4 regions of the Photobacterium panuliri genome follow, and region 1 is predicted to be linked to each of the others. Evidence: predicted binding sites of a transcription regulator. Region 1 holds the regulator's gene; each other region holds the start of a gene.
What was found. The regulator CRP, encoded in region 1, controls carbon source genes, mostly activating them, when cyclic AMP is high. The targets are predictions, from matches to a motif close to TGTGANNNNNNTCACA.
Positions count from the first base shown of each region.

Region 2: a site for CRP is predicted at 3,448-3,463, ahead of mlc (sugar metabolism global transcriptional regulator Mlc). Genes of this name have one in related genera too.
Region 3: a site for CRP is predicted at 2,252-2,267, ahead of ACSF8X_RS10140 (CidA/LrgA family protein). Genes of this name have one in related genera too.
Region 4: a site for CRP is predicted at 4,632-4,647, ahead of typA (translational GTPase TypA). Genes of this name have one in related genera too.

Region 1 covers NZ_CP197192.1:135,947-143,486, forward strand. Annotated here, with positions in the region: gene ACSF8X_RS00735 (phosphoribulokinase) at 1-434, shown strand, start outside; gene ACSF8X_RS00740 (OsmC family protein) at 536-940, opposite strand; gene crp (cAMP-activated global transcriptional regulator CRP) at 1,204-1,836, shown strand; gene ACSF8X_RS00750 (hypothetical protein) at 2,017-2,199, shown strand; gene ACSF8X_RS00755 (DUF1338 domain-containing protein) at 2,223-3,017, opposite strand; gene astD (succinylglutamate-semialdehyde dehydrogenase) at 3,097-4,572, opposite strand; gene astA (arginine N-succinyltransferase) at 4,583-5,593, opposite strand; gene ACSF8X_RS00770 (aspartate aminotransferase family protein) at 5,701-6,918, opposite strand; gene ACSF8X_RS00775 (aminodeoxychorismate/anthranilate synthase component II) at 7,341-7,540, opposite strand, start outside.
Region 2 covers NZ_CP197192.1:1,731,005-1,738,544, forward strand. Annotated here, with positions in the region: gene ACSF8X_RS08090 (hydrogenase expression protein HypA) at 1-2,406, opposite strand, end outside; gene queE (7-carboxy-7-deazaguanine synthase QueE) at 2,608-3,276, opposite strand; gene mlc (sugar metabolism global transcriptional regulator Mlc) at 3,547-4,761, shown strand; gene ACSF8X_RS08105 (LON peptidase substrate-binding domain-containing protein) at 5,016-5,582, opposite strand; gene bioA (adenosylmethionine--8-amino-7-oxononanoate transaminase) at 5,691-6,971, opposite strand; gene bioB (biotin synthase BioB) at 7,148-7,540, shown strand, end outside.
Region 3 covers NZ_CP197192.1:2,187,113-2,194,652, forward strand. Annotated here, with positions in the region: gene sbcB (exodeoxyribonuclease I) at 1-1,297, shown strand, start outside; gene ACSF8X_RS10135 (winged helix-turn-helix domain-containing protein) at 1,629-2,171, shown strand; gene ACSF8X_RS10140 (CidA/LrgA family protein) at 2,314-2,655, shown strand; gene ACSF8X_RS10145 (CidB/LrgB family autolysis modulator) at 2,655-3,332, shown strand; gene cdd (cytidine deaminase) at 3,545-4,432, shown strand; gene ACSF8X_RS10155 (DMT family transporter) at 4,585-5,469, shown strand; gene ACSF8X_RS10160 (TAXI family TRAP transporter solute-binding subunit) at 5,585-6,559, shown strand; gene ACSF8X_RS10165 (hypothetical protein) at 6,650-7,057, opposite strand; gene purT (formate-dependent phosphoribosylglycinamide formyltransferase) at 7,367-7,540, shown strand, end outside.
Region 4 covers NZ_CP197192.1:512,306-519,845, forward strand. Annotated here, with positions in the region: gene glnG (nitrogen regulation protein NR(I)) at 1-941, opposite strand, end outside; gene glnL (nitrogen regulation protein NR(II)) at 992-2,050, opposite strand; gene ACSF8X_RS02575 (DUF4124 domain-containing protein) at 2,161-2,745, opposite strand; gene glnA (glutamate--ammonia ligase) at 2,868-4,277, opposite strand; gene typA (translational GTPase TypA) at 4,748-6,580, shown strand; gene ACSF8X_RS02590 (AAA family ATPase) at 6,696-7,229, shown strand; gene ACSF8X_RS02595 (DUF2959 domain-containing protein) at 7,226-7,540, opposite strand, start outside.

The DNA.
Region 1 (7,540 bases):
ACGTCGACTTACTCATCGGCATGGTACCGATCGTCAACCTCGAGTGGATTCAGAAAATCGTCCGTGATACCCGGGATCGTGGCCATTCCCGCGAGGCGGTGATGGAATCTATCGTCCGCTCGATGGACGACTACCTCAACTACATCACTCCTCAGTTCTCGCGCACCCATATCAATTTCCAACGGGTGCCGACCGTCGATACCTCCAACCCGTTCAGTGCCAAGGCCATTCCGAGCCTCGACGAGAGCTTCGTGGTGATCCGTTTCCGTGGGATCAAAAACGTCGACTTCCCGTACCTGCTGGCAATGATCCAAGGCTCGTTTATGTCTCGCCACAACAATCTGGTGGTACCCGGCGGCAAGATGAGCTTTGCGATGGAGTTAATCATGAGGCCGCTGATCCAAAAACTGATCGATACAGGAAAGATTGGGTAGTACAAGGGATAAGGGCGATCGCCCAGAGCACAGGAAGGGACTAGCAACACAACAGTTGGGCAAAACAACGTGGCGGCACAAAGGCCACCACGTTCAGGCGATCACGCCTCGACAACCTCGTAGGAATGGGTCATCTCGACCCCTTCCCCTAGCATCAGGCAAACCGAGCAGTACTTCTCCAGCGAATTGGCAACCGTCTCGGCCACGATGGCACTGTCGAGCCCCACACCGGTAACCACAAAGTGCAAGTTCACCGTGGTGAACAGGCGGGGTGCCTGATCGCGCCGGACCGAGCTGATCTGCGCCTCGCACGCCGTGATTTTCTGACCGGCTGACTTCAGGCCGTCCACCACATCCACTGAACTGCAACCTCCGGCAGCCATCAATACCAGTTCCATCGGACTCGGGGCTTTTTCGCCACCATTACCGTCCATTACCACGCTATGGCCCGAATTTGACTGGCCTAAAAAGGTCATATTCTCGACCCATTTCACTCGCGATTGCATCGTGTTCTCCTTACTACAAACAGGGGGTTTTGGCACTATCTGGCAACTGTGTGATCATGTGCACACTTATGACTAGAAAATGGCCATTTCCGATAGATCAATATCAAGAAATACGCGCCGAAAAAAGATAAACTCTGAGCTAATTATTCAAGTTGACTTGCAGCCCGGCAGGTGACTGAATATCCTAAACGACGAACAAGAGGCCCAGCCTTGAATTATAGGGACGTCGTTGTTGGGCATTAAACGCAGAGGAAGTTAGTAATATGGTTCCAGGTAAACCTCAAACAGATCCAACTCTAGAGTGGTTTCTTTCCCATTGTCACATTCATAAATACCCTTCAAAGAGTACTTTGATCCATGCTGGCGAGAAAGCAGAAACCCTCTACTACATTGTAAAAGGTTCTGTTGCCGTCCTGATCAAGGATGAAGAAGGCAAAGAAATGATCCTGTCTTACCTAAACCAGGGCGACTTTATCGGTGAACTTGGTCTGTTCGAGGAAGGCCAGGAGCGTACCGCTTGGGTACGTGCGAAGACTCCGTGCGAAGTTGCTGAAATTTCATTCAAGAAATTCCGCCAGCTAATCCAAGTAAATCCGGATATCCTGATGCGCCTGTCTGCTCAGATGGCTCGTCGCCTGCAGGTAACCAGCCAGAAAGTTGGCGACCTTGCCTTCTTGGATGTAACCGGCCGTATCGCACAAACCTTGCTGAACCTTGCCAAGCAACCGGATGCAATGACGCACCCAGACGGCATGCAGATCAAGATCACTCGTCAGGAAATCGGCCAAATCGTTGGCTGCTCGCGTGAAACCGTTGGCCGCATCCTCAAGATGCTGGAAGAGCAGAACCTGATTTCTGCCCACGGCAAGACTATCGTTGTCTACGGTACACGCTGATAGCCACCATAATTGAAAAAAGCCGCACTAGCGGCTTTTTTTATGGCTGCAAATAAAAAATCGCTATAGCGAATAAGTTTGCAATAATTTTCACTATTTTTTCACTTGAATCCTGCCCAACAAGTGCTACATTGCGCATATGGAATTTGCGCTTATACAACATTGACCGGAGATTAAGATATGGATATCGAGCGTTTCTCCCCGCACCATACCACTTTTAGCCCTGCCGTGATTGCCCCGCTACCGACAACCGTCGAATTGACCGGCTTTAGCGGCAGCAGACACTACCTAGAACAACAAGAGCCGCCACGCCATAGCAGCCACGGCTATGATCTGCCTCCCCTCGATAACATCAGCCACTGAACAACGCGGACAATCACGGTGATCTATTGGTGAGTACTCTCGAAAATTTTGTCGGCAGATGCCTCGACAAAACCAGAGAACAGCTCACCATCCTCATCAGGATAACGCTTGGCAAATTCGTAAAAGCCTCCGGGGATAGCATAGGTTCCATCACTGAACCCAACCACGACCCGGTCGGCCATCGTGGACGATTGTTCAAGCATCACCTTGGCACTGCCCTTTACATCCCCGCCAGCCTCGTTAATCACAAAGCCATTGTGACGTAGCAGGTGATTGACCTCCCGTACCTCAGTGAACTGCTCGAGATGGTTGAGGCTCACCGTGAAATGGTTGGCGCCAAAGCCATGGGCAGCCAGCCAACCGCCATACTCACTCTCTGCCAGCAGCAACTCATAAGTGGCAAAGTCCAGCTCCCACTGCCGTCCGCCATATAGGAAGGCCGGATCACGCAAGGACGTCTCCGGCATCTGGGCCACCAGCTCTCGTACCGTCTGCTGGAACAACGAGCTGAACTGCCCCACCATCAGCTCGCTGATAAACACCTTGGGAGCCAGCGGGTTGGGATGCTCGAAATGCTCGGCGTAGAGTTTCTTGCCCTCGAAACGGTAACGCCCCTTGGGTTGGTAGCCAATCGCAATGAAGGGAGCAGCCAAACGGTCAAGGCCCACCATCGGTAAATTGAACGTTCGTAGGGCAATGTGATCGTTATGCAGCGGCTCCTCCTCGGCTAGCAGATCGTGGATCTGCAATGCCGAGGGACAAAGGCGTGTGACATAGTCCTGCCACAGCCCATTAAACAGTTGCTCTACCCTTTCCATGATGATGATATCCTCACGCTAGTCGGTTCGAGGGGAATCAACGCTCTCGTGGTAACTCGCGCTGGTTACAGAACGCACTCTAAAAAACGATACCCGGCGCCAACTTGTCGGGCAATTCTGCCTGCCCGCCCTCAAGCGTAGCCATCGGATAGGCACAATAGTCGGCGGCATAGTAGGCACTGGGACGCAGATTGCCAGATGCGCCGGGGCCACCAAACGGCGCATCGCCACTCGCCCCAGTCAACGGCCGGTTGCGGTTAACGATCCCGGCCCGGATATGCTCGACAAAATACTGCCATTCGCCGTCGTCCGTCGATATCAAACCGGCAGACAACCCATAACGGGTGTCATTGGCCATAGTGACGGCATCGGCCAAATTACGATAACGGGCAACTTGCAACAGCGGGCCGAAGTATTCCTCATCAGGCAGGGTGGCAATAGCACTCACATCGATAATACCCGGCGTCACAACCGCCCCTTGCCCGCGGGTTGAACGTAGCAGGGTTTTGCCCCCCAAATTCTCAAGATCGGACTGGGTACGGACAATCGCATCGGCAGCCTGATCGGAAATCTGCGGCCCCATAAACGGCGCCGGATGATCAAACGGCCCGCCAACCCGCAACTGGGACGCGACAGCGACCAGCCGCTCAAGCAGGGCATCACCGACCTCCCCACGAGGAAGATAAAGGCGGCGAGCACAAGTGCAACGCTGCCCGGCACTGAGAAAGGCCGACTGAATAATAGTGTAGACAGTGGCATCGAGCTCGCCACAAAATTCAGAGACAACCAACGGATTGTTGCCCCCCATTTCCAACGCCAGCATCTTGCCTGGCTGGCCGGCAAACTGGCGGTGCAACAGGTGGCCAGTATGGGCACTGCCGGTAAACAACAGCCCGTCGATACCACGGCTGGCCGCCAGGGCCTCGCCAACCGGCCTTGCCCCCTGTACCAAATTGATCACCCCATCAGGCAGCCCCGCCAACTGCCACAGCCGCATGACCCGTTCAGCCACCTTCGGGGTAAGCTCTGAGGGCTTGAAAACCACCGTATTACCGGCCAGCAGGGCCGGGATAATATGGCCGTTCGGCAGGTGGCCGGGGAAATTATACGGCCCGAATACCGCCATTACCCCCAACGGCCGGTGACGCAGGACAGCCTGCCCACCTGCGATATCACGCCGCGTACTGCCGGTACGTTCATGGTAGGCACGCAGCGAAACCGCCACCTTGCCCGCCATCGCCGACACCTCAGTACGGGTTTCCCACAAGGGCTTACCCGTTTCCTCGGCAATCACCTCTGCCAACGCCTCGCTGTGCTCCGTCACCAAACGGCCAAAGCACTCCACGATTTCCTGACGGTTTTCCAAGTTCAGCCTACGCCAAGAAGGGAATGCCTCGCGCGCAGCGGCAACGGCCAGCTCAACCTGCTCCACACTTGCCGCCGCCCCTTGCCAAATCGACTCTCCGGTATAGGGATTAAAAGAAGCCAGCGTCTCGCCGCGGCCATCCAGCCATTGGCCCGCAATCCATAAACGTCCTTCGTTCCATTGGGACATACTTTTCTCCTTACTGGGTAATCAGACGAACCAGATCGCCCTGCTTAACCTGCAGGGCCTCGGCCATCTCAATTGTCACCACGGCCGCATCACGCAAAACATCCACCTCACCAGCCACCGCCCGGAATCCCTCAAATGACGTATTGGCAACAATGGCATCAATACCGCCTTGCGGCTGGCCGATCTCCACCCGGCATAGACGGGAGTGGCGAACCGACTCTATATTGCGAATATCGCACTCCACGGTCGGGCCCGCGTCGAAGATGTCGACATAACCACGGCAGGTAAATCCCTCTTGCTCGAGCAGGTGGAGTGCCGGGCGGGTCTTTTCATGGACGTGGCCAATCACCGCCTGCGCCTCGGGGCTAAGCAGGTTGACGTAGATCGGCAGCTTGGGCATCAAGTCGGCAATAAACCCTTTTTTGCCAATCCCCGTCAGGTAATCGGCCAGAGTGAAGTCTATCGAGAAGAAATGCTCCTTGAGCCAGTCCCAGAACGGCGAGTTGCCGTCATCGTCGGAGACACCCCGCATTTCGGCGATCACCGTCTTGTCGAAACGGGCCGAATGCTGCGCCATCATCAGAAAACGGCATTTCGACAGCAACCTGCCATTGAGCCCCTCGCGCCATTGCGAGCGAAGGAACAGAGTGCAAAGCTCACTGACCCCGGTGTAATCATTGCCAAAAGTCAGGACCTTGACGACATTATGGACATTGAGCCGGCGCGACGAATGAACGACGGTACTGAGGTGATAGGTATAAAACGGATTGTCGAGCCCTATTGCCGCCTCGATAGCCGTTGTGCCGGCCACCTCGCCGGTCTTGGTATCCTCGGCGACCATAAGATAGCCTTCCGTCCCCGGCGTAGATACCGATTTGGCAAAGCTCTCCTCGGAATGGGCTATTCGACCAGCCAAAATCTCCTCGTTGACCGGAAGCGATGTAAACCCGTGGCCGGACTCCTCGGCACAGGCCAAAAGCGCAGGCAAATCAGCCATTGTAATCGGACGTATAACCAGCATCGAACTCCCTCCTAATGCTATAGCAGCGCAAGCTGTCCCTCATACCCTCCCGGCCTAACCGGGCCCCTGCGGCACAACCGGCCGCAGTATCGACTAGCCAACGATTCTCACGATAAGTAAAGCTTGGCGACGGCCTGCTCGAAGCGGGTCATCCCGCAGTCAAACTCCTCCCGACTAATAACAAGCGACGGCGTGAAACGAACAACGTTAGCACCCGCGACCAGTACCAGCAGCCCTTCTTCGCCGGCAGCGACCAATATATCCCTTGCTCGCCCCTGCCACTCGCTGTTAAGCGCGGCTCCGAGCAGCAGCCCCTTGCCGCGTACTTCGTCGAAAATTGGGTATTTGGCATTGATAGCCATCAGGGCATCGCGAAACCAATGCTCGCGTTCTTTGACCCCAGCCAGCACTTCTGGCTTGGTCACCTCGCCCACCACGGCCTCGGCGACAGCACATGCCAGCGGATTGCCGCCATATGTCGAACCGTGCGTCCCCACTTTGAGGTGCTTGGCCAAGGAGTCCGTCGTCAACATCGCCCCGATCGGAAAGCCGGCGCCCAGAGACTTGGCGGTACTGAGAATATCCGGCTCAACCCCGAGATCCTGATAGGCATAGAAACTGCCGGTACGGCCATTACCCGTTTGCACCTCATCGAAAATCAGCAGTGCCCCGTACTTGTCACACAGCTCCCGAACCCCCTGAACAAATTCAGACGTCGGTGAAATGATCCCCCCCTCGCCCTGCAGCGGCTCCATCATCACCGCACAGGTACGGTCAGAGATATGGGCTGCCAGCCCTTCGAGGTCATTGTAGGCAAGGTGAGTGACATCCCCTGGCTTGGGTCCAAAACCATCCGAATAAGCCGTCTGCCCCCCAACGGTGACCGTAAAGAAAGTACGGCCGTGGAACCCCTGATGGAAAGCGATGATCTCCGACTTCTCAGGGCCAAATTGATCTGCGGCATAACGGCGTGCCAGTTTAAGTGCCGCTTCGTTCGCTTCAGCCCCCGAATTGGCAAAGAACACCTTGTCGGCAAAGCTGTGCTCGGTCAGCAGACGGGCCAGACGCAACGCCGGTTCGTTGGTCATGACATTACTCAGGTGCCATAGCTTCCCCGCCTGCTCGGTAAGAGCGCTTACCATCACCGGGTGGCAGTGGCCAAGGCAGCTAACCGCAATCCCGCCAGCAAAATCGATATACTCCCGCCCATCCTGATCCCAGACCCGAGATCCCTCACCACGCACCGGGATCATCTGCATCGGTGCATAGCAGGGCACCATGACCTCATCGAATACCTGACGATCGACTTTCTGTTCCTTTGCCATAGTCATAATCCTTCTATAAAGCTTGCCCTAAGCATAGTATTTACATTTTATTAACCATTTCCAATAGCAGAAAATGTTTTTCTCTCTGTCTGGTATCTGGCCAACACAACAACATAGGTATATTTATGCGATATTACAGAAAAGTTATTAAGCACTTCGTGAGGAATACTGTTTTTCCTGCAAGGAAACAACAGCTAACCGTTCTCCAACTGCATAATCTTTCCTGCACTTAGAGGTTGGTTAAATGTTAAATAATTGACGGCGATCGCGATTTAACCACAGGGGATCGGCATAAATGCGCTAAATATACTGGGGGGGGGACAAAGAGATAAGTGACAAATAAACAGGGCGAGGCTACGGCCAACCGGCGGCACGGCACACCGCCGGTGAATGACGAGGGGAAAACGCAGTTAGCGCGGGGATCAGTGGCGATGGAGGAAATTAGCCAGCAGCTGGTGCCCCTGCTCGGTCAGGATACTCTCAGGGTGGAACTGCACCCCCTCGATCGGCAGGCTCTTGTGGGCTATACCCATAATCTCATCAAACTCGCCGTCACGCTCGGTCCAGGCCGTCACCTCAAAACAATCCGGCAAGCTCTCGGCACGCACCACCAGCGAATGAT
Region 2 (7,540 bases), 1.6 Mb from region 1:
GAAGAAGTCACCGGAAAAATCGTCACTTAACTTCAAGTAGCGAGAGCTGTCGTTGGCAAAGGTGAGTGCTTTGTCATCAGAGCGTTCTCCCGTTTGGCCAACTAACAGGGTTTCTGTAAAGCGAGGATCTCGATCGAACCAGATCTGTTTGCAGTTGGCTGCGGCATTGGTGTAATCCGTCAAGGTTTGTGTGGTTACGGGGGTTGTGGTATCCGGATCCCAGCCTGAATCGGCGATCGCACAGCTAGCTAGTTGATCCGCGGCATAATAACGCACCATGACATTGTCAATGGCATCAAGGGGGGCATCGCTACCGGTTTCAAGGTGGCGATATTGCTTAAATGCCAGTAGACGTTGGTCGTAGTCTCGGCTCGTGAGCGCCCAGCGGTTATAGTTGCCATTCTCGTTGGTGTCGGGAGTCAGGGTTAGGTATCCCTCGTCGCCTAATGACCAGCTGCGACTGCCCGTTTCGAGTTCGGTATGGCGGTATTGTTCCCATTGGTTATTGTCGCGTAGGATTTGAGCGCTGATTTCACCATCAGGGCTGATTTGAACCCAGTGGCGGTCAAGTAGGTTATCAAGGGCTGATGTTGTTAGCCTCTCATCACCACCACATTCGGTAACGGCATTGAGATAAAGATCGGAATTGGCATTGCCCGTATTGCCAAATTCACAGTTGCCGAAAGGCGGGAGATTGTCACGGCTGGTTGCCGCGAAGATTTGCTCTTTGGCGTCAATGTCAAAACCTGAGAAGTTGAACTCTTCGCCGTCAAGCAGGACTTCTCCGATATGGACAAAATCTCTATCAGCAACAAGAAACAGTTTTTGGCTGTTAAATTGGTAATTGTCAGAGAGCTGGCGAATGATATCGGGAATATCAAAGCGAATGAGTTGCTGGCCGAATGCGCTTGTCGACGCCCATACCCCATAGCTCTGGATCGTCCATTCATCGGCGGCGATATTGCTCCAGTAACGTACGGTGAAGAACCCGTCATCGATGAGCTCCACGACGATATTGTCACTGAGCTTGAAGCCGTTGACTGAATCAATCTCAGCACCGACATCTTCCAGCGGCGTGATCACTTCATCCAAAGTGACATAGTCGATATCCGGTTGGGCGTAAGGGGAGATCCGGCATTCGTCTTGGCCATTGGTGTTGTCACATAGCAGATATGTTTCATTTTCTGGTCGCCAAGTAAAGTAGAACCCAGAGGATCCGGCACTAAATTGCGCATCGGGTTTGATGTAGCGGGTTATGTAATGATTATCCTTGCTCGATAGAAAATCGTGAATTCGCTTGCCCTCCAGAGGGTAAACGCCGGCGGATAACCGGATGCCTGCCTCATCCTCTTTATCCAAGGCCGCATCGGTCAAAACCGCTGATTGGCGAGTGATTGCCACGACCTTGAGGTAGTTGAACATCCCGGTCCAGCCTTCGTTAGTCAGGACCTGCAATTGGATATCGTCGGTAGAGAAGGATGTGGAGTTACTGAAGTATGTGAAAAACTCGGCAAGGGAAATGGCTTGATTGCCGTCCTTGTTCCAGCGGAATTCGTTTACCGTTGTCTCAGCACCGTCATAAAGGGTTTGGTCGGCATGAATACCGACGGCGGCATTGCTGTTCTCGGTGCTGATTTGCCAATAGCCGTCACTCAATATGGCCTGAATGTCCGCTTCGGTTGCGGCTTGCTCGGTAAAGAAGCGCTCAATTCGGCCATCGATCATGGTGTTAACCAGCGAGAGCTGCATCAGATCTTTGAGTGTTAGGCCTTGTAGCCCTAATTTGGGAAAAAGTGTATCTCGGATGTCCGTTGCGATGGTATTGATATCTTGATATGCGAAGAGCACTTTGCCTTGTGGTGCCTCGATAAAAACGTCTTCGAATACTCCCCAGTTGCCGATTTGCGCCACGCGCTTAGCGAGGGCGAAGTAGGCAAGGGATGACTCAAGAGTAATGCTCAGTCGTTCTGTTGCCAGAGGGGTGATATAGAGACCTTCTGGCAGGGTTTCACCTAGGGTGATTTCAGGTACGCCTTTCACATCAAGTAGCAGGACGGCATTGATTCTGGGACGCGTACCAGCCTCGAGGGTGTAAATGCCATCGCCGGTTGTTGACCACTGGCTAATCTCAATCGTATCGGCAATAAGCCCTTTATCATCGAGCCAAACAGCTGTGAAATTCTGTTCAGTAAGGGTTCTTACAGCATCGGCGTAGGCTGGCTGTAATAGATTGGACTGAAAGGCGATGGTGTCCATATTTGCCGGAAGATCAACCGAGACGGTGAATTGGGTACGGGTGGGAGCGGGTTCAGCCGCGGTTGGGGTTGTGGTGTTTCCGCTATCGCCGCAGGCAGTCAATAGAAGGCTCACCGCTGCCCATAGGCAACACCCTAGATAATTGCGCATAATTTTCCCCTCAGTGCCTGAGAAAAAGTGTATCGAATCCGAGCTGTCCCCATTGACTCCTTCGAGGCAGTAGCATCGGTAATAGGTTTTTGATTGAGTATAGTGATGGGGAGGAGGGCGATTGCCGGAATTGAAAATGGTCTTGAGGATAATGCAGCCGTCTTGTTGTTAAGACGGCTGCCGGAGAATCAGGGCAGGAAGTTAGGCAATAGCCAGGTATTTGTGTGTTTGGATAGACAGGCGCCAGTTGCGTTTGATGCAGGTTTCGATGCACAACTCGGTCGCGCGTGGTTTTTGGCTGATAGGCTGAAGGGCGATGTTGACCTTGGGTTTGAGGTTTTTTCCGGCAAGCAGGGCATCCAGTTGCTCGATGTCTTTTTCAGTACCGACTGGATGTTTGATTTCATCTGCTCGCGCCAAAGCGCTGGCCAATACTGGCAATTTGCCCTTCATATTGATTTTGGGTGAGACGGTGACCCAGGTATCTGCGGTTGCGAGGATCTCGGATGTCCCGCTGGTTTCGATCTGACAATGGAATCCAGCGTTCTCGAGAGCCGTGGTAAGCGGTATCAAATCATAGATACAAGGCTCGCCACCAGTAATAACAACATGTTTTGCGGTATATTTTTGATCTTGAAGTAGTTTAACGACGCCATCTGCATCTAGCTCACACCATAGTGGTGAATCGCCTCGTTTGGCCATCACCGTTTCAATAGTGGTCTGATCTTGCGGTTCGGCACTCCACGTTTGTTTCGTATCGCACCATGAACACCCGACAGGGCAAATTTGCAAACGTACGAAAATGGCGGGCATGCCAGTGAATACGCCTTCACCTTGAATGGTTTCAAATACTTCGTTAATTTTGTACACCGCTAACCTCGTGGTGGTAAAAGATTGACTGCGGATTATACCAGCTAGAGCTAACGATGGTATCGGGATCCGTGTTGAGGCTCCCATAAATTTTATTGCTGAAATAAGCAGCCGCATAATTATGGATTTATGTTACAGAGAGCAAATTTTCCTAAATATTTCATATTTCCCTGTGACAGCTATCACGTAGCAAAAAACTTTGGCTTCACAATTAGTTCGCAAAGTAAAAAAATTCGTTAGCAATTACTTTTATTTTTTCAGGAGTTTGGCATGTACGTCGCCCAGCCCGGTCATATTGATCATATTAAAAGAAATAATGCTGGCAGCGTGTACAAGCTAATTGACCAGTATGCTCCAATTTCACGCATCGAACTGTCGAAGCGCAGCCAATTGGCTCCTGCCAGTATCACCAAGATCACTCGGGAATTGATAGAAGCGCATTTGATCAAAGAGACAGCGATTCAAGAATCGTCGAACCGAGGCCGTCCCGCGATAGGTCTGGTTCCTGCCAATGAAGGATGGCAGTTTTTGTCGATGCGTTTGGGTCGTGGTTATATGACCATTGCCTTGCATGAACAGGGAGGGGATATATTGGTCGAGGAGCGACAGAATCTTGATGTTCTTCATCAAGACGAAGTGCTGAAGAAACTGATAGAAGAAATCCACTCTTTCTTTGCCCGCCATGTTAGCGAGCTTGATCGAATCACCGCTATAGCCGTATCACTTCCGGGTCTTGTGAATGCCGAGACGGGAGTGGTATTGCAGATGCCTTATTACGAAGTGCATAACCTAGAGCTTGGCCCTGCTATTCATGATGCGACGGGGTTGCCGGTATTTATCGGGAACGATACCCGCTCATGGGCCTTGGCCGAAAAACTATTTGGTAATTCACGGGATGTGGCCAACTCGCTGCTTGTTTCGATTCACCACGGTGTAGGTGCTGGTATCGTGCTGGATAATATGGTCTTGTCGGGCAGAATGGGCAATGTCGGTGAATTAGGCCATATTCAGATTAAGCCGTATGGCAAACGTTGTTTTTGTGGCAATCATGGTTGCTTGGAAACGGTGGCGAGCTTGAAGGCGGTTATCGAGCAAGTGGAGTTGAGACTTCGTGAGGGGCATCCCTCAAGCCTGCATGGCAAGGTGCTGACCATCGAGGGTATTTGTGATGCTGCCGTATCTGGAGACACTCTGGCAAGGCAGATCATCGTTGAGCTTGGCCACCACCTTGGTCAGGCCATTGCGATTATGGTTAATTTGTTCAATCCTGACAAGGTACTGATTGGAGGCGAATTTAATCGCGCTAAATCAGTGCTGTATCCTGCGATTATGGAATGTATCCGTACTCAGTCATTACCGCTGTACAATAAGGGGTTAGTAATTGAGCAAAGTTGCTTCTACACCCAAGCCACTATGCCGGGGGCTGCTTTGGTTAAGCAGGCGATGTACGACGGCCATTTGTTGATGAAATTGATTGAAGGCTAATTAGATGTTGGTGGTTTACTCAAATATTCCAAGAGAGACAGTTGATTAAAATAAGGCGATAAATTTGTCTTGTTCATGAGCGCTTAGGTATGCTATATGCGATTTTATTTGTGCTTTCTGATTGTCTATTCGAAAAATATGAATTTATTTTAGAGTAAATATATATTGTTTTGGACACGGAACTCTCGAATTAAACAATAAAATATCAATAAGTCTTTGTTAAAAAACACATCCACAGACATTAAATGCTTTTGCTACAGATCTTTTTTTAGTTGCTCATCTATCACATTATGAAGAAATGAGAGTGCAGCACGATGATCACTGCGGCTCATGAACCATTGCTTTTGGTTGGTCTCTAGAGGGAGTAATTCCAACCAGCGCTGGCATACCCATGTCATGTCATTGTAATCGGGGATTGGGTATTGCGCGGCATGCTCAGGATATTCATCGAACAGGGCTTTCAGGCTGTTTGATATATCTCTGTCGACAAACTTAATGTCAGCCGGTGTCCAGTTGGTTAACATAGTGATATCACCAAACCGCAATCCGTCGTCTTCCTTCCAATGTCTGTTGATTACAAATTTTTCGATACCCTTGACCGTGATACCTAAGAGTCCATCAGGCAATTTTTCAAAATCGGTGATGATTGCCCGGGTACCAAAGTGACATAGATTAGTGTCATCTTTCATGCAGAGCCCAAAGCCATCGCTGGATGCCATGGCTAATTTCACAAGGCGAGTGTAGCGGGGTTCAAAAATTCGTAGTTTGCTGACGCCGCCGGGCAGCAGGTAAATCTGTAATGGAAAAAGTGGTAATTGCATAATTTTAGCCTTTACTGACGTTACATATTATTGGGTACGTTCTAACGTGCTATAACGTTCAGAAAAAGTATAAGCAGACAGATCTCGGGTGTTGTCTGCTTTTCGATACTATTGCAATGCTTGTTCAATGGCAGAAGTTAATTTGCTAAGTTCTTGTTGAGTAATAATAAAAGGAGGCATTATGTAGACAAGTGTGCCAAATGGGCGAATCCATACACCGTTGTCGACAAATACTTCTTGAATAACCGCCAAATCTACAGGGCTGTGTAGCTCTACCACGCCAATTGCACCTAACCATCGAACGGCTTTTACATTGCCGAGTCTTGTTAGTGCCGGGAGGGTATCAGCAAGTTGTTTTTCAATGCTTTTTACCTGTTCTTTCCAGTGATTCTTAGCCAATATATCGAGGCTTGCATTGGCGACCGCACAGGCCAATGGATTGCCCATGAAGGTAGGGCCATGCATGAAGCATCCTGCCTCGCCATTGCATACCGTGTCTGCGACATGAGATGTGGTCAAGGTCGCTGACAGTGTCATATATCCACCAGTCAGCGCTTTACCCAGACACATGATATCCGGTGTGATCCCCGCGTGCTCACATGCAAATAATTTTCCGGTTCGGCCAAATCCCGTCGCAATTTCATCAACGATGAGCAGTATTCCATGTTGGTCACACAGCTGACGTACCTTGCTGAGGAATGTCGGGTGGTAGATCCGCATCCCTCCCGCACCCTGTACGATAGGTTCGATGATCACCGCTGCAATTTCTTGGCTGTGAATCGTTATTTTTTCCTTGAAGTCCTCAATATCCTGTTCTTGCCACGGCTCGAAGAATCCCCCTTGTGGTGACTCGGCAAAGATATGCTCGGGTAAGAAACCTTTGTACAGGGAGTGCATTGAATTATCGGGATCAGTTACCGACATGGCGGCAAATGTATCGCCATGGTATCCGTGACGAACGGTAAGAAATTTCGGCCGGCGTTGACCTTTGCTGTGCCAATACTGAAGAGCCATTTTCAGGGCGACTTCTACGGCGACAGAGCCAGAATCGGCGAGGAATACGTGCTGGAGTGTAGAGGGCGTGATATCGATCAGTTTCTTGCACAGCTCGACAGCGGGCTGGTGGGTAATTCCGCCAAACATAACATGTGACATCTGGTCTATTTGTGTTTTGGCGGCGTTGTTGAGATCTGGATGGTTATAGCCATGTATGGTTGACCACCATGACGACATTCCATCAATGATCTTTCTACCGTCTTCTAAGGTTAGGTAAACCCCGTCAGCCCGACTGACTGGGTAGCAGGGGAGCGGTGAGACTGTCGATGTGTAGGGGTGCCAGATATGCTGTTGGTCAAATTGGAGATCAATAGAGTTGGTTGCTTTTAGCACAGATGTAAACCTTGTTCCTTGTTGGTGGTTGACAGTCTACCGTCTCCCAGTAGACTAGCCAAGTATCAATAAGCAGATAAGTTAGTTTGATAAAGATCGTCTCGAGTGGCTCGCCACTGTGCTGATTTGGGACTTGTCTTATATAAATAACTAATAAAAATAAGAGGTTATTACACGTGGAAGTACGTCATGACTGGACAGTCGAGGAAGTTCAAGCCTTGTTTGAGAAACCGTTCATGGATTTGTTGTTCGAGGCACAGTTGGTGCATCGCCAATATCATGAGGCCAATAAGGTTCAGGTGAGCACCTTGCTTTCTATTAAAACGGGCGCTTGTCCTGAAGATTGCAAATACTGCCCGCAGAGTGCCCACTACCGTACTGATATTGAGCGTGAACGTCTGCTTGAAGTGGAGCGAGTTCTGGATGCGGCGCAAAAGGCCAAGTCCTCGGGAGCCACGCGTTTTTGTATGGGGGCTGCTTGGAAAAATCCCAAAGAGCGTGATATGCCCTATCTGTTGGATATGGTCAAGGGCGTAAAATCGATGGGCTTGGAAACCTGTATGACTCTT
Region 3 (7,540 bases), 1.5 Mb from region 1:
CGAGCCTTTGGTGATTTACTGCAAACCGCCGGTAGACTATCTACCCTCGCCGGAAGCATGCCTGATTACGGGGATCACCCCGCAGGAAGCCCATGAAAAAGGCTTGCCCGAACACGAATTCATGGCCCTTATTCATGCAGAGTTATCTAAGCCCAATACCTGTGTGATTGGTTATAACAACGTGCGCTTCGATGATGAAGTCACCCGCTATTCGCTGTACCGTAATTTCATCGACCCTTACGCGTGGAGCTGGCAAAACGGCAACTCGCGCTGGGATCTGCTCGATATCATGCGTACCTGCTATGCGCTGCGCCCAGAAGGGCTTGAGTGGCCCCTCAACGAAGACGGCAAACCAAGCTTTAAGCTGGAAAAGCTCTCGGTAGCCAACGGCATTGAACACGCCAACGCCCACGATGCAATGGCCGATGTGTATGCCACTATCGAATTGGCGAAACAAATCAAACAAAACCAGCCAAAACTGTTCGACTACTTCTTCACCCTGCGCAACAAGCGCAAGCTGCAAGAGCTTATCGACGTGGTCAACCTGACCCCGCTAATGCACGTATCGGGCATGTTCGGTGTTGATTGCGGCAACACCAGCTGGATTGTGCCGATGGAATGGCATCCAGAAAACAAGAATGCGGTTATTGCGGTTAACCTTGCGATGGATCCTACCCCGCTTATCGAGCTGTCGGCTGATGAGCTGCGCGAGCGCCTGTATACCAAACGTATTGACCTTGGCCCTGATGAGTTACCTGTTCCGCTCAAGCTAATCCACCTTAACAAGTGCCCGGTACTGGCCCCGGCGAAAACCCTGCGCGCAGAAGATGCGGCCCGTCTGGGTATCGACCGTGAAGCTTGCCTGAAAAACCTCGCTGTATTGAAAGCACACCCAGAAGTGCGCGAAAAACTACAGGCGATATACAGCCAAGAGCGCGAGTTCAACAACGACAACAATGTTGATGCGATGCTTTACAGCGGGTTCTTCTCGTATGCTGATCGTGCCACCATGAACATTATCTTGCAGACACCGCCTGAAGAACTGGGCAAGCTGGAACTGAATGTAAGCGATGAGCGCATCAAACCGCTACTGTTCCGCTACCGTGCCCGCAACTTCCCTATGACGCTCGATTACAAAGAGCAACAGCAATGGAAGCATTACTGCCAGGATTATTTCGAGGAGAAACTGCCGCGCTACATGCAGAACCTTGAAGCCATAGCGATGGACAACCAAAGCGATGAGCGCAAGATGAAAATCCTAAAAGCGGTATACGACTACGTGGCCACACTGGTGTAAGTTGCAGAAAAATATCAACTGAACCGTTTATAAATCAGTTAAACCGTCATTATGATATGAGCCCCGAAGCCGACCAAGCGCTTTGGGGCTTTTTTCTGAGACACATTCACCATAGCGCAAGTTGCAAAAACAGACGCCCCCTTTCACACTTTATCTAATCAAGTTATTTATCAACAATGCCAATCACAAGCAGTCATTGGTCATGGATAGCGTGGGATAAATACTTGTAGCCTATTGAACCGAAGCACTTTTACAACGTGTCGGCATGGAAGCTCTTTGGCTGGTTCGCATCTCTTACTGCACAACTACATAGTTGTTTTGAGTGGAAACCATGACGACAAAAACACTGACCCGCTGTTTTCGCTTTACCCATGTCGACTTTGTACCCGACATGCGCTTGTTGATATGGAACGACAAAACCGAAACTTCGCTTACTGTGCATGAGTCACGTCTGTTGGAAACCTTATGCTTAAGTGCTGGCGAGGTGATTAATGCCGAGCCGCTGTATCACAAAACCTTCACTCAAATCGATCCTTACGAGGATGACCACAATAACCAGTATGATCTCAATACGCTGTGCCATTCTCTGCAACAAAAGCTAACACGCGGCAACAAGGTGGTTATTCCTATCGATGTGATCCGCCACTATGGTTTTCGGGTTCCGCTGCCGGTGAAAACCTGCCGAATTATCCATGAGAGCAAGACCGTTAACGCACTTCCCGCAAAACCCGTCTCACCCACCTCGCCCTCAAACTCGACCTCTCCCAAAAAGTCTCCAGCAGAAAACATCGTTAACCATAGCATCATGCATAAAATATCTGTGGTGATCCTCACTATTGCCGGTGCTGCCGTTATCTACGCCTCATTCAACTGAATACCTACCCGCAGCCTCACCATAACGCCGCAACCAAGGATTTAAACGCCATTTTTTCGCGAATTTAACCGCCAATAAAGTGTGGTTTTGATCACATTTATTTTGTATGATAAATCAATCCTACGCTAATCATGAAGGGTTTATGGCTTACCTACGTTCTTTCCTCATCATCTTTGCATGCCTCATGGCAGGGAAAGGCATTCAGTTCCTCACTGGTCTTGCGATCCCCGGCAGTATCATCGGCATGCTGATCTTGTTCACTATCCTCTCTATGGGATTGCTCCCTGCAAATTGGGCAATGCCCGGCTGTCACTTATTGATCCGCCATATGGCGTTGCTGTTCGTACCTGTCGGAGTCGGACTGATGAACTATCTCGATTTGCTTCAGGCCAATACCCTGATCATCCTCTTAAGCACCCTTGGCAGCAGCTTGGTGGTATTTGCCGCATTGGGTATCGCAACCCACTATAAGGAAAAGCAATGATCTGGCTCGTTACAACGCTGGTTGTCTTCTATACAGCCCGCTACATTGCACAGCGGTTACAGAACCCTATCGTCAACCCTTTGTTGATTAGCCTTTTGGTAATCATTCCCCTGTTGATATGGTTAAAAGTACCTTACGAAACCTATTTTGAACAAAACAAATGGATCAATGCCCTGCTCGAACCAGCAGTGGTTGCCTTGGCATTCCCGCTTTACGAACAACTCAGCCAAATTCGACAAAAGTGGAAGGTCATTTTTTCGGTTTGCCTGATCGGCAGCATCTTGTCGATGGTCACTGGGGCCGGTATTGCCGTAATGATGAGGGCAGACAGCCAGCTTACCGCCTCTATTTTGCCAAAATCGGTCACTACACCGATTGCAATGGCCGTTGCGGAGCAAGTGGGCGGCGTTCCTTCTGTGGCAGCTATCATGGTGATTATTGCCGGGTTATTCGGCGCGGTATTAGGCTATCCTCTATTTAGGCTATTACGTATTGAGGCACCCATTGCCAAAGGATTAACCATGGGAACGGTCTCTCACGCACTCGGTACAGCCAAGGCAGCCGAAGAAGATTTCCAAGAAGGTGCATTTAGTTCTCTGGCTCTGGTTATCTGTGGGGTTATCACTTCTATTCTGGCCCCTTTACTATTGCCCGTGATCATGTATCTGTTTGGCTAACCCTTGGTCTATGAATGTTGCCAAATGTGCAGGTAATCGAATACAAACCTAATGTACTGATTTTATTAAGCTAGGTTTTTATTTGTTGTGTGACCCGACTCCCATAAGTGTAATGACTGCAACAACAAGGATATTTGTGTGATGTAGATCACACAAGATTCTTAGCAAGCAGCCTACAATGTTTCTCCATACACAAGACGGAGTATTCACTCATGCACACTAAAGTAATGGATGCTTTAGGCGCTTTACCTGTAGATTTGGCAGCAGCACTTAAACCCGTTGTGACAGCCGATAATTTTGATGCAACCCTAAGTTCTGACGTGTTCGAGCAACTAATGGCCAAAACACAAATGACAGACAGTGAACTTCGTGTTGCCCTACTTCCTCTTGCCGCAGCCTATTCTGTTGCACCTATTTCAAACTTCTTTGTTGGTGCAATTGCTCGCGGCCATTCTGGTACATTGTATTTCGGTGCTAACATGGAATTTGTTGGTACCTGCCTCTCTCATTCCGTCCATGCCGAGCAATCTGCTATCAGCCACGCTTGGGTAAAAGGTGAAACAGGCATCCGTGATATCACCATCAACTACAGCCCATGCGGTCACTGCCGTCAGTTCATGAACGAATTGACAACAGCGAAAGAGCTAATTGTGCAGTTGCCTGAACGTGCGGCAAAAACACTACAAGAATACCTACCTGAATCTTTTGGCCCTGCGGATCTAAACATTAGCGATGCACTGATGACTCAGGTTAATCACGGTATGACCACCGAAGCGACCGAATCGTTGGTACAGGAAGCCTGCAGTGCAGCTAACCGTGCCCATGCTCCATATACCAAGAACTTCAGCGGCGTGGCCGTTAAAGCGAAAGACGGCCGTATCTTCGCTGGTATGTATGCCGAGAACGCGGCATTCAACCCTAGCCTGCCTCCACTACAAGTTGCATTGATCAACATGAACATGGCTGGCTATGCCCTGTCAGAACTTGAAGAAGCAGCACTGGTTGAAAAAGCAGATAGCACAATCAGCCACCTGTCCAACACTCAGGCCACCCTTGAAGCGCTAAACCCAGATATTCCGCTAACCTATGTGGCGGCTTAAGCCATCAATGGATTTACGCTGACAATTTCGCTAAAAAAACCGCCAATAGGCGGTTTTTTTATACCTGCCAAGTCACGCTGTCACGAAAGCTGTTTGTGATAGTACAAAGCAGGAGTATGATTTTTCGAGTTTTACTATAAAGAATGCTTTTCATGTCACATCAACACAACCCGCTCCACGGAGCGAGCTGGATGCTCACTGCCGGGCTGGCCTTTGCCATCGTCAATAGTCTCGCCCAATATGTCAGTATCAATCTCGGTTTACCATCCACCACTGTTGCACTGATCCAGTATTTCATTGCACTTATTGCTATTTTCCCTTGGCTACGCACTCTGGGGCTTCGCAATGCGCTACGTACCAACCATTTCGGGATGCACTGTTTTCGGGTTTTCCTGTCGGTAATTGGTATTCAGCTCTGGCTCTGGGCACTGGCCTATCCGGTACCCATCTGGCAAGGCATCGCCCTGCTGATGACATCACCACTGTTTGCCACCATTGGTTCAGGCCTACTTCTTAAAGAGAAAGTCGGTACAGCCCGCTGGATCGCGACCTTGACCGGTTTTATCGGGGCGATGATCATTCTTGAACCTTGGTCAGATGGCTTTACTTGGGCCACCCTGCTACCTGTCGGTGCTGCTTTCTTCTGGGCCGGTTACTCGCTGATGGTTAAGAAGATGTCAGCACATGATTCACCAACAACCATTGTGGTGTACCTGCTTATTCTGATCACCCCGTTCAACATTTTCTTGGCACTGCCTGATTTTGTTCTACCACAAGGCGAGTTGGGCTGGGGGCTACTCATTGCAGCGGGCTTGCTCACGGCCTTGGCACAGTGGGCAATTGCCAAAGCCTATGCCGTGGCTGACGCCTCATTTGTTCAGCCATTTGACCATGCCAAGCTGCCCCTTAATGTGCTGGCGGGCTGGCTGGTATTCGGCTGGGTTCCACCAGGTCGCTTGTGGCTTGGTGCAGCGATTATCATTTTGTCTGTTGCCTTCATCACCCAGTGGGAAAGCAAAAAGCCCAAGATCAGCTAAGCTATTATTTTTATTCCACGCTCCCCACCCAACGGGGGGCGTCTTATCCTCACGACAACATCCCCTCGACCAAACAGCTACACTCTCAACTTTGACACCTTACTGCGAGGTTACTATGTGGCTTCTCCGCACGTTTGCTGCTGCTTTGCTTTTTGCCTCCGTCGGAATACTCTCACAGCCTGCTTGGTCTCAATCATTCATGACCATCGGCACTGGCGGTGTCACCGGGGTCTATTACCCCACAGGCGGAGCCATTTGCCGATTAGTCAACAACGGCCGGAAAGCTCATGGTATACGCTGCTCAGTGGAGTCGACCGGTGGCTCGATCTACAACATCAATAACATTCGGGCCAATGAACTTGATATGGGGATCGCGCAATCCGACTGGCAATACCACGCCTACAACGGTACAAGCCTGTTTGCCGACAAAGGTCCATTCAAGTCGCTGCGCGCCGTATTCTCTCTTCACCCCGAACCCTTTACCGTCGTAGCGCGCGCAGATAGCGGGATCAAAACCTTTTCTGATTTGAAAGGCAAGCGGGTGAATATCGGCAACCCCGGCTCTGGGCAACGGGGAACAATGGAAGTGCTGATGAAAACGATGGGATGGACAGAAAAAGATTTCTCTCAAGTCAGTGAGCTCAAGGCATCAGAGCAATCACGCGCCCTGTGCGATAACAAAATCGATGCCATCGTTTATACCGTTGGTCACCCCAGCGGGGCTATCAAAGAAGCCACCAGCGCCTGCAACAGCGTGATTGTGGATGTTTCAGGGCCAGAGGTGGACAAACTTATTGCTGAAAATAGCTTTTATCGCAAAGCGACTATACCCGGCGGCATGTACCGCGGTAACGATAAGCCGGTAAACACCTTCGGTGTGGGGGCTACCTTCGTCTCATCCACCGCCGTGGACAAGGCGCTCATCTACCAAGTTGTCAAAGCGGTATTTGATAATTTCGATACCTTTAAGAAGCTGCATCCTGCATTTAACCATCTGAAAAAAGAACAAATGGTAACTGATGGACTCACGGCTCCACTCCATGACGGAGCCAAACAGTACTTTATCGAGGCTAATTTACTCTCGCCTTAATTCCCCTCTCCCTTTACCCACCTGCTACCTATACACGCCTCCCCCTTTCTATGGGGGAGTCAAAGAGCCAACCCCCAGTGTGTTAGAGCTTCAGAATCTGACGCGAAAGCCCAATTGCCCTTCAAGATCCAAATCGACATCTTCAACAACATACAGAGTCGGGCCGACTTCCCCGTAAAACTCAACGTTATTGATCGGTATTTCGAAACCAATACCACCACGCACACCCAACTTATCGTGCTTGTTGTCGACATACTGCGCCCCAACAAACGTATAGAGGTTGTTCATACCCGAATCTTGAGTCAAAGAACCAAGGTTAAATGTCTTGTCCACGGCCAACCCAAAGTCATCAATCCCTAGCGAAAAACGCAAATCATGGTGCTTATACTGAATACCTGACATTGGAGAGCCAAAGAACACGCCAACGGCTTGGGCAGCTTGTACCGATGACCATGGCAGCATGCACAGCATACCCAATCCAACCAACTGCTTTTTCATCTTTCTAATCCTTATTTCATCAATATCCGAAACATGCCCTGTAAGAACGGCCGCCAATTTAACGATTGAGAGATGAAATTTCGAGGCTTGCAGGCCAGCAATGACACAACTTTGACAATCAATGCTAAATATTACTCACATGCAAATAGCCTCAAATCACCCGCTATAGATAAGTCGTTATTGCTCTGTCCTATGCGATGTAAAATCCTGCAAACATCTAAAGCAAACACCCAAGGCAAACGTTTGCGTCAATGCTTTTTTGCTGTATGATCTCAATCAGATTTCACAAACATCCAGTAAGGAATTTCGATGTTAGGCTCAGCAACCCGATCTCACGCTACCCGTGTTTTACTTCTTGGCTCAGGCGAACTTGGCAAGGAAGTGGCCATTGAGTGCCAACGCCTTGGGCTAGAGGTTATCGCCGTCGACCGCTATAACAACGCACCGGCTATGCAAGTTGCCCACCGCAGCCATGTTATCGAC
Region 4 (7,540 bases), 380 kb from region 1:
TCTTTGAGGGCCGGTAGGTGGACCCGGATGACATTGAGGCGGTGGAACAAATCTTCGCGGAAGTCCCCGTTTGCCACAAGCCGTTCTAGGTTCTGGTGGGTGGCGGCGATGATCCGCACATCGACTTGAACCGGGGCGTGGCCGCCAACCCGGTAAAACTGGCCGTCGGCCAACACTCGGAGCAAGCGGGTTTGGATATCGAGCGGCATATCGCCGATCTCGTCGAGGAACAGGGTCCCGCCGTTGGCTTGCTCGAAGCGCCCCTGACGAACATTGTTGGCCCCCGTGAACGCGCCCTTTTCATGGCCGAACAGCTCGGATTCGATTAGATCCTTGGGGATGGCGGCCATGTTGAGGGCGATAAATTCCTTGTGGCTGCGCGGGCTGTGGCGGTGGAGGGCGTGGGCGACCAGTTCCTTGCCTGTCCCCGACTCGCCGTTGATCAGGACCGAAATCGATGATCGCGACAGCCGACCGATGGCGCGGAAGACCTCTTGCATGGCCGGGGCCTCACCGATGATTTCCGGCGCATTGGGGGCCAGCTCTTCAGGCTGTTGCTGCCTCTTCTGCTCTTGGCTGTGGGTCACAGCACGCTCGACCAGACTGACGGCCTCGTCGATATCGAATGGCTTTGGCAGGTACTCGAAAGCACCTTCCTGATAGGCGTTGACGGCGGCGTCGAGATCGGAATGGGCAGTCATGATGATGACGGGCAGAGTCGGATAGCCGGTCTGGAGGTTGCGCAGCAGAGCCAGGCCATCGGTGCCCGGCATCCGGATATCTGAGACCAAGACGTCGGGCACGCTACGTTCCAGCGCCTCCAGTACGCTGTCGGCGTTGGCAAAGGTATCGCATTTCAAACCGGCTGCGGTCAGGGTTTTTTCCAGTACCCAGCGGATAGAGCTGTCATCATCAACAACCCAGATAAGTCCTTTGCTCATAGGGAATCCTCTTGCTAGCTGGCCGCTTGGCAGCGGCACTGAACGTATTGTTATTTTATCGGTAGATACAAGGTGAATTGGGTGTGTCCCGGCCAGCTGATCACTTCGATTTTACCTTGGTGTTGATCGATCAGGTTCTGGGCGATAGACAACCCGAGTCCGGTTCCGCCCTCGCGCCCTGTCACCATGGGGTAGAACAGGGTGTCTTGGATATCACTCGGGATCCCGGGGCCATCGTCGATAATGTCAATTTTCGCCGCCACCCTGAAGCGCCGACCGTGGATCATGGTCTGGTGTGCCGTACGGGTCTTGAGGGTGATGTTGCCGCCGCCGTGTGCTTCAAGGGCCTGTGCCGCGTTGCTGACGATATTGAGGATGGCCTGTTCGAGCTGGTCCGGATCCATCGTGAAGTCAGGCAGGCTGGGATCATAGTCGCGGTGGAGTTGGATGTGCGGGCCGCTATCGAGATTGACGAGCTGGCGGACCTTTTCCATCACTAGATGAATATTGCTTTCGCAGCGGCTGCCGGGGCGCTGCGGGCCAAGTAGGCGGTCGACCAGATTACGCAGCCGATCGGCTTGTTCGATGATCATCTGGGTATATTCGTGGTAGCTCGGGTCGGGCAGGGTTTTTTCCAGCAATTGGGCTGCCCCGCGCAGTCCGCCAAGCGGGTTTTTTATCTCGTGGGCAAGGCCGCGAACCAGTTCCTTGGCAGCTTGCTGTTGGGCATGTTGGCTCAATTCCTGACTGATCCGGCGTTGCTGGTCGATGGGCTTGAGCTCGAGCAGGATCAGCAATTCGCGCTGGTATGACAGGGGACTGGCACTGAGTTCCAGAATATGGTGGCGGCCGTCGATCACCAGTGTGACGTCGCTATCGGCCAACCCCTGTCCGCTTTGCAGTGTTTGCTGGATCAGCCCGAGGTCTATCGAGCTGTGCTGGAGAAGGTCGGGAAAGCGGGTATCGTTGAGCCGACGCTTGCTAAATGAGAGCAGTTGCTCCGCTGCCGGGTTAACGTAGCGGATCGCCAACCCTTCGTCGAGCAAGACCACGGCCGTAACCAGATTGTCCAAAATCAGCGGTGAGAATGCATCGGTCACAATTACCATCCTTGTCTTGGCAGTTCATCATGGTGCAGTGAACTGGAAGTGCACCAACTTGGTGCAATCAAGTGTAGCCTGTCTGCCTGGTATCGTGAACGAAAAAGTGCCGCGCTTTGCTATTTCGGGCTCGGTGCGGGTCGTACGTGTTGGTTGACGCGGGCACGGTGCAGGTAAACAGTGATTTTCTCTGATGATGCAATAACCTTGCCGTACTTGAGCAAATCGACCTGAAGGGTGTGGCTGCCTCGGTCGATATTGGTGAGTTGCCAGCGTAACTGGGTTTGGGGCCGGCCGAAGATCTGGTCATCGATGCGTAGTTGGACGGAGTGGCCCTTATTGAGCTTGAGGGGGCTGCTGGCTACCACGGTAATATTGCCGCTGTTGTCGCGCAGGGTCGCCTCGTGGCTGGGGCTAACGAGGGTGACTTCTGGCTTGACGGCCTCTTGCTCATCGCTGGTTGCGGTGGGCTGCTGCGTGGCAATGGGTTGGTCTCCCTGAGCGGCCGGCTCCGTGGTAGGCGGCGGTGTTTGGATCTTGGGCGCCTTGATGATCAGGGGTTGGGCATCGGGTTGTGGTTGGTCTGTGAAGTGGACGACGCCGTTTTCGTCTTCCCACGAATAGAGGGTCGATTCAGCCAAAACTGGTGCGGATAGTGAGCCGAAGAGGGTGACGAGGGCCAAGGATGTGACGGGTCGTTTCATAATCGTTGGGTAAGTAATGTGCCATGGTTTTATTGTTGTCACGATGGCTAGCGGTCGCAATAAAAAGAAGGCCGGCATGTGAGGCCGGCCTAGAAGTTCGGTGAGAACGCTTTTGCAGTTACTTACACTGAGTAGTACAGCTCGAACTCCAATGGGTGCGTAGTCATGTTGATTCGCTCAACATCCTGAGATTTCAGGGCGATATAAGAATCGATGAAATCGTCAGAGAAAACGCCGCCCGTGGTCAGGAATTCGCGGTCATCATCCAGAGCCTGTAGGGCGCCTTGCAGTGACTCTGCCACTTTTGGAATTTCTGCCGCTTCTTCTGCCGGTAGGTCGTACAGATCTTTATCCATCGCCTCGCCTGGGTGGATCTTGTTCTGGATGCCGTCAAGGCCCGCCATCAGCATGGCTGCAAATGCCAAGTAAGGGTTGGCAGCAGGATCCGGGAAGCGCACTTCGATACGGCGTGCTTTCGGGCTTGGTACTACCGGGATACGGATAGAGGCAGAGCGGTTGCGGGCTGAGTAGGCCAGCATAACCGGTGCTTCAAAGCCCGGTACCAGACGCTTGTACGAGTTGGTTGACGGGTTGGCAAAGGCGTTGATGGCACGTGCGTGCTTGATGATACCGCCGATGTAGTACAGTGCCATTTCTGACAGGCCGCCGTACTTGTCGCCTGCAAACAGGTTTACGCCGTCTTTTGCCAGAGACTGGTGGACGTGCATGCCTGAGCCGTTGTCACCAACCAGTGGTTTTGGCATGAAGGTTGCCGTTTTGCCGAAGGCGTGTGCTACGTTGTGCACCACGTATTTGTAGATTTGGATTTCGTCGGCTTTGCTGGTCAGGGTGTTGAAGCGCGTTGCGATCTCGTTCTGGCCCGCGGTTGCCACTTCGTGGTGGTGGGCTTCGACCACAAGGCCCATCTCTTCCATAATCAGACACATCGCAGAGCGGATGTCTTGTGAGGAATCAACTGGCGCGACAGGGAAGTAACCGCCTTTCACGCCCGGGCGGTGGCCCTTGTTGCCGCCTTCGAAATCAGAACCGGTATTCCAGGCTGCTTCTACGTCGTCGATTTTGAAGAAAGAGCCTGACATGTCTGTTGCGAACTTCACGTCGTCGAATAGGAAGAACTCTGGCTCTGGGCCTACCAGCACGGTATCGGCAATGCCGGTCGCACGCATGAAATCTTCGGCACGCTTGGCGATAGAGCGAGGATCGCGGTCGTAGCCTTGCATAGTGGCTGGTTCAAGGATGTCACAGCGGATATTGAGCGTGGCATCTTCGGTGAATGGGTCTAGCACCGCGCTTGCCGCATCAGGCATCATCACCATGTCTGATTCGTTGATGCCCTTCCAGCCAGCAACAGAAGAGCCGTCAAACATCTTGCCCTCTTCGAAGAAATCAGCATCGATCTGGTGGGAAGGGATAGAAATGTGCTGCTCTTTACCTTTGGTATCGGTAAAGCGTAGGTCGACAAACTTAACTTCGTTTTCCTGAATCAGCGCAAGTACGTTTTCTACTGACATCTTGAGTAACCTCCGGTGTTAATTGGGCAACTGGCCGCAAATTAGGTGTCGAGCTGCTGTCGCTCGTATTGCTAATGGTCTTTGCGAGAAGTGTGCCAACTTTTTAAAGCCCCAAAACAGCGCATTCTTGCTGCAAAGAGGCACTAAAACTCCATTTTCGTGCACTAACTTGGTGAGATGTTGCACCAATATGGTGCGTTGATGGGGTTTTCACATGTTTTGTGTGCGTATCTAACATAGCCCAGAGTGGCATATTGTCAATGGATAACCGGTCGCAGGGCGGCCCAGAGCGCGCCAATATGGCCGTTTGGGTCTCAGCTTAGGGCTTGTATTCTCGGGTATAGATAAAAATGCGGTGATATAAATCACATAATAGGTGGGTTTTGGCGTAAAATCTGTTAGATTATGAGCCGTTTTTTTAACCACGTAGCGTCATCCGGTCGCTGCATGTTCTGAGTGAATGTGAATCCATGTCAAATCCACAGATCGATAAACTAAGAAATATCGCAATTATTGCGCACGTTGACCACGGTAAGACCACCCTGGTTGACAAGCTGCTTCAGCAGTCTGGCACGTTAGAGTCTCGCGGTGAAGTTGAAGAACGCGTAATGGATTCCAACGATATCGAAAAAGAGCGTGGTATTACCATTCTTGCTAAGAACACAGCAATTAACTGGAATGATTACCGCATCAACATCGTTGACACCCCAGGACACGCCGACTTCGGTGGCGAAGTTGAACGTATCATGTCAATGGTTGACTCTGTTCTTCTGATCGTTGACGCCGTTGACGGCCCGATGCCTCAGACGCGTTTCGTAACACAGAAAGCGTTCGCACACGGCCTGAAGCCAATCGTAGTAATCAACAAGATCGACCGTCCAGGTGCACGCCCTGAGTGGGTAATGGATCAGGTATTCGACCTATTCGACAACCTAGGTGCAACTGACGAACAGCTGGACTTCCAAGTGGTTTACGCATCAGCACTAAACGGCTGGGCAACTCTGGAAGAAGGCGAAACTGGCGAGAACATGGAACCATTGTTCCAGGCTATCGTTGACAACGTAGCTGCACCAGACGTTGACGTTGACGGTGCCCTGCAGATGCAGATCTCTCAGCTAGACTACAGCTCATACGTAGGCGTTATCGGTGTTGGCCGTGTAACTCGCGGTTCTGTTGTTCCTAACCAGCAGGTTTGTGTTGTTGGTGCTGACGGCAAGAAGCGTAACGGCAAAGTAGGTACTGTTCTTGGCTACCTAGGCCTTGAGCGTCACGACGTTGAGAAAGCAACTGCGGGTGACATCATCGCGATCACTGGTCTTGGCGAGCTTAAGATCTCTGACACTATCTGTGACGTTAACACTCCAGAAGCCCTGCCTGCACTGACTGTTGACGAACCAACAGTAACCATGACATTCCAGGTGAACACTTCTCCGTTCGCGGGTAAAGAAGGTAAGTTCGTTACTTCTCGTAACATCCTTGAGCGTCTGCAGAAAGAACTGGTACACAACGTTGCACTGCGCGTTGAAGAAACTGAAGACCCAGACAAATTCCGCGTATCAGGCCGTGGTGAGCTTCACCTGTCTATCCTGATCGAAAACATGCGTCGTGAAGGCTTCGAGCTAGCGGTATCTCGTCCAGAAGTTATCATCAAGCGTGATGAGAATGGCGATCTGATGGAACCGTTTGAAACGGTAACTATCGACGTGATGGAAGAGCATCAGGGCGGTATCATGGAAAACATCGGCCTGCGTAAGGGTGAGATGACTGACATGGCACCAGATGGCAAGGGCCGTGTTCGCATGGACTTCATGATGCCTTCTCGTGGCCTGATCGGCTTCCAGACTGAGTTCATGACCCTGACTTCAGGTTCTGGCCTTCTGTACCATACGTTTGACCACTACGGTCCTCACAAGGGCGGTAACATCGGTCAGCGTAACAACGGTGTGTTGATCTCTAACGCAACGGGTAAAGCTCTGACTTACGCTCTGTTCAACCTGCAGGAGCGTGGCCGTCTGTTCACCGAGCACGCAGACGAAGTTTACGAAGGTCAGATCATCGGTATTCACAACCGTTCTAACGACCTGACTGTTAACTGTCTGAAAGGCAAGCAGCTGACTAACGTTCGTGCATCTGGTACTGACGAAGCACAGGTTCTTTCTCCAGCAATCAAGTACACGCTAGAGCAAGCACTTGAGTTCATCGATGACGACGAGCTAGTAGAAGTAACACCAGAAAGCATCCGTATCCGTAAGAAGCTTCTTACTGAGAACGATCGTAAGCGTGCAAGCCGTACAGCAAAGTAATTGCTGACTGATTGCCGTTAATTCAATCCCCCCATCGGTCTGACCATGGGGGGATTGTTGTATCTGGCGTTGGGAAAAGTGTGCTGGCATAACATGAAAGATGGGGGAAGGGATGATGCAACCTATGATTATTACTGGCGGGCCGGGGGCGGGGAAGACCACCTTGCTGGCGGCACTGGCCGAACGGGGCTACCGGACGTTTCCCGAGGCGTCGCGAACCCTGATCCGCGAACAGGCGCAACGGCCTGACGGCATTCTGCCTTGGACGGATCTGCCGCGCTTTGCGGCGTTGTGTCTGGAGCTGATGGGGGAGCAGCGTGCCGAGGCGGTGCGCGGCACGGTACCGGCATTTGTCGACCGGGCGATCGGTGATATCTGTGCCTACCTGGTGATTGGCGGCGTGCCGGTCAGCGAGGAGTACCAGAATGCCGCGAAGGGGTACTATCCGGAGGTGTACTGTTGTGCGCCGCATACCGATATTTACGTGCAGGACGACGAGCGGCCGCACAGCTTCGAGGAGGCACAGGCGATCCACCGGCAGCTGGTTAGCACGTATCAGGCGTTGGGCTATTCGGTGGTGGAAGTCCCTTGGGGGGCGGTAGAAGAGCGAGCCCGCTGGGTGCTGGCTCGCTTGGCTGGGAAGGGCTAGCCGCGTTTTAGGTGGCTGATAAAGCGCTCTGACTCGGCGATGGCCGCTTCCATATCGGTGATGGCGCGCTGGATATCGCGCTGCAGGCTGTTGAAATCACCCTGGAGCGAGCCGATGGCTGCCGCATTGAGGTTGTGCTTGAGATACAGGGTATTGTCCCGTAGGGTATTCAGTACCGGCGTCATTTTTTGTTCGGCACGGTGCATGGCAGCTAGCATCCGTTTGTAGGAGGCCTCGGTGCTCTTGAGCTTGCGTTCGCTGTCGCGGCGCAATGAGGCACTGCTGTAGAGCGAGAGCTCGTCCTGCCATTC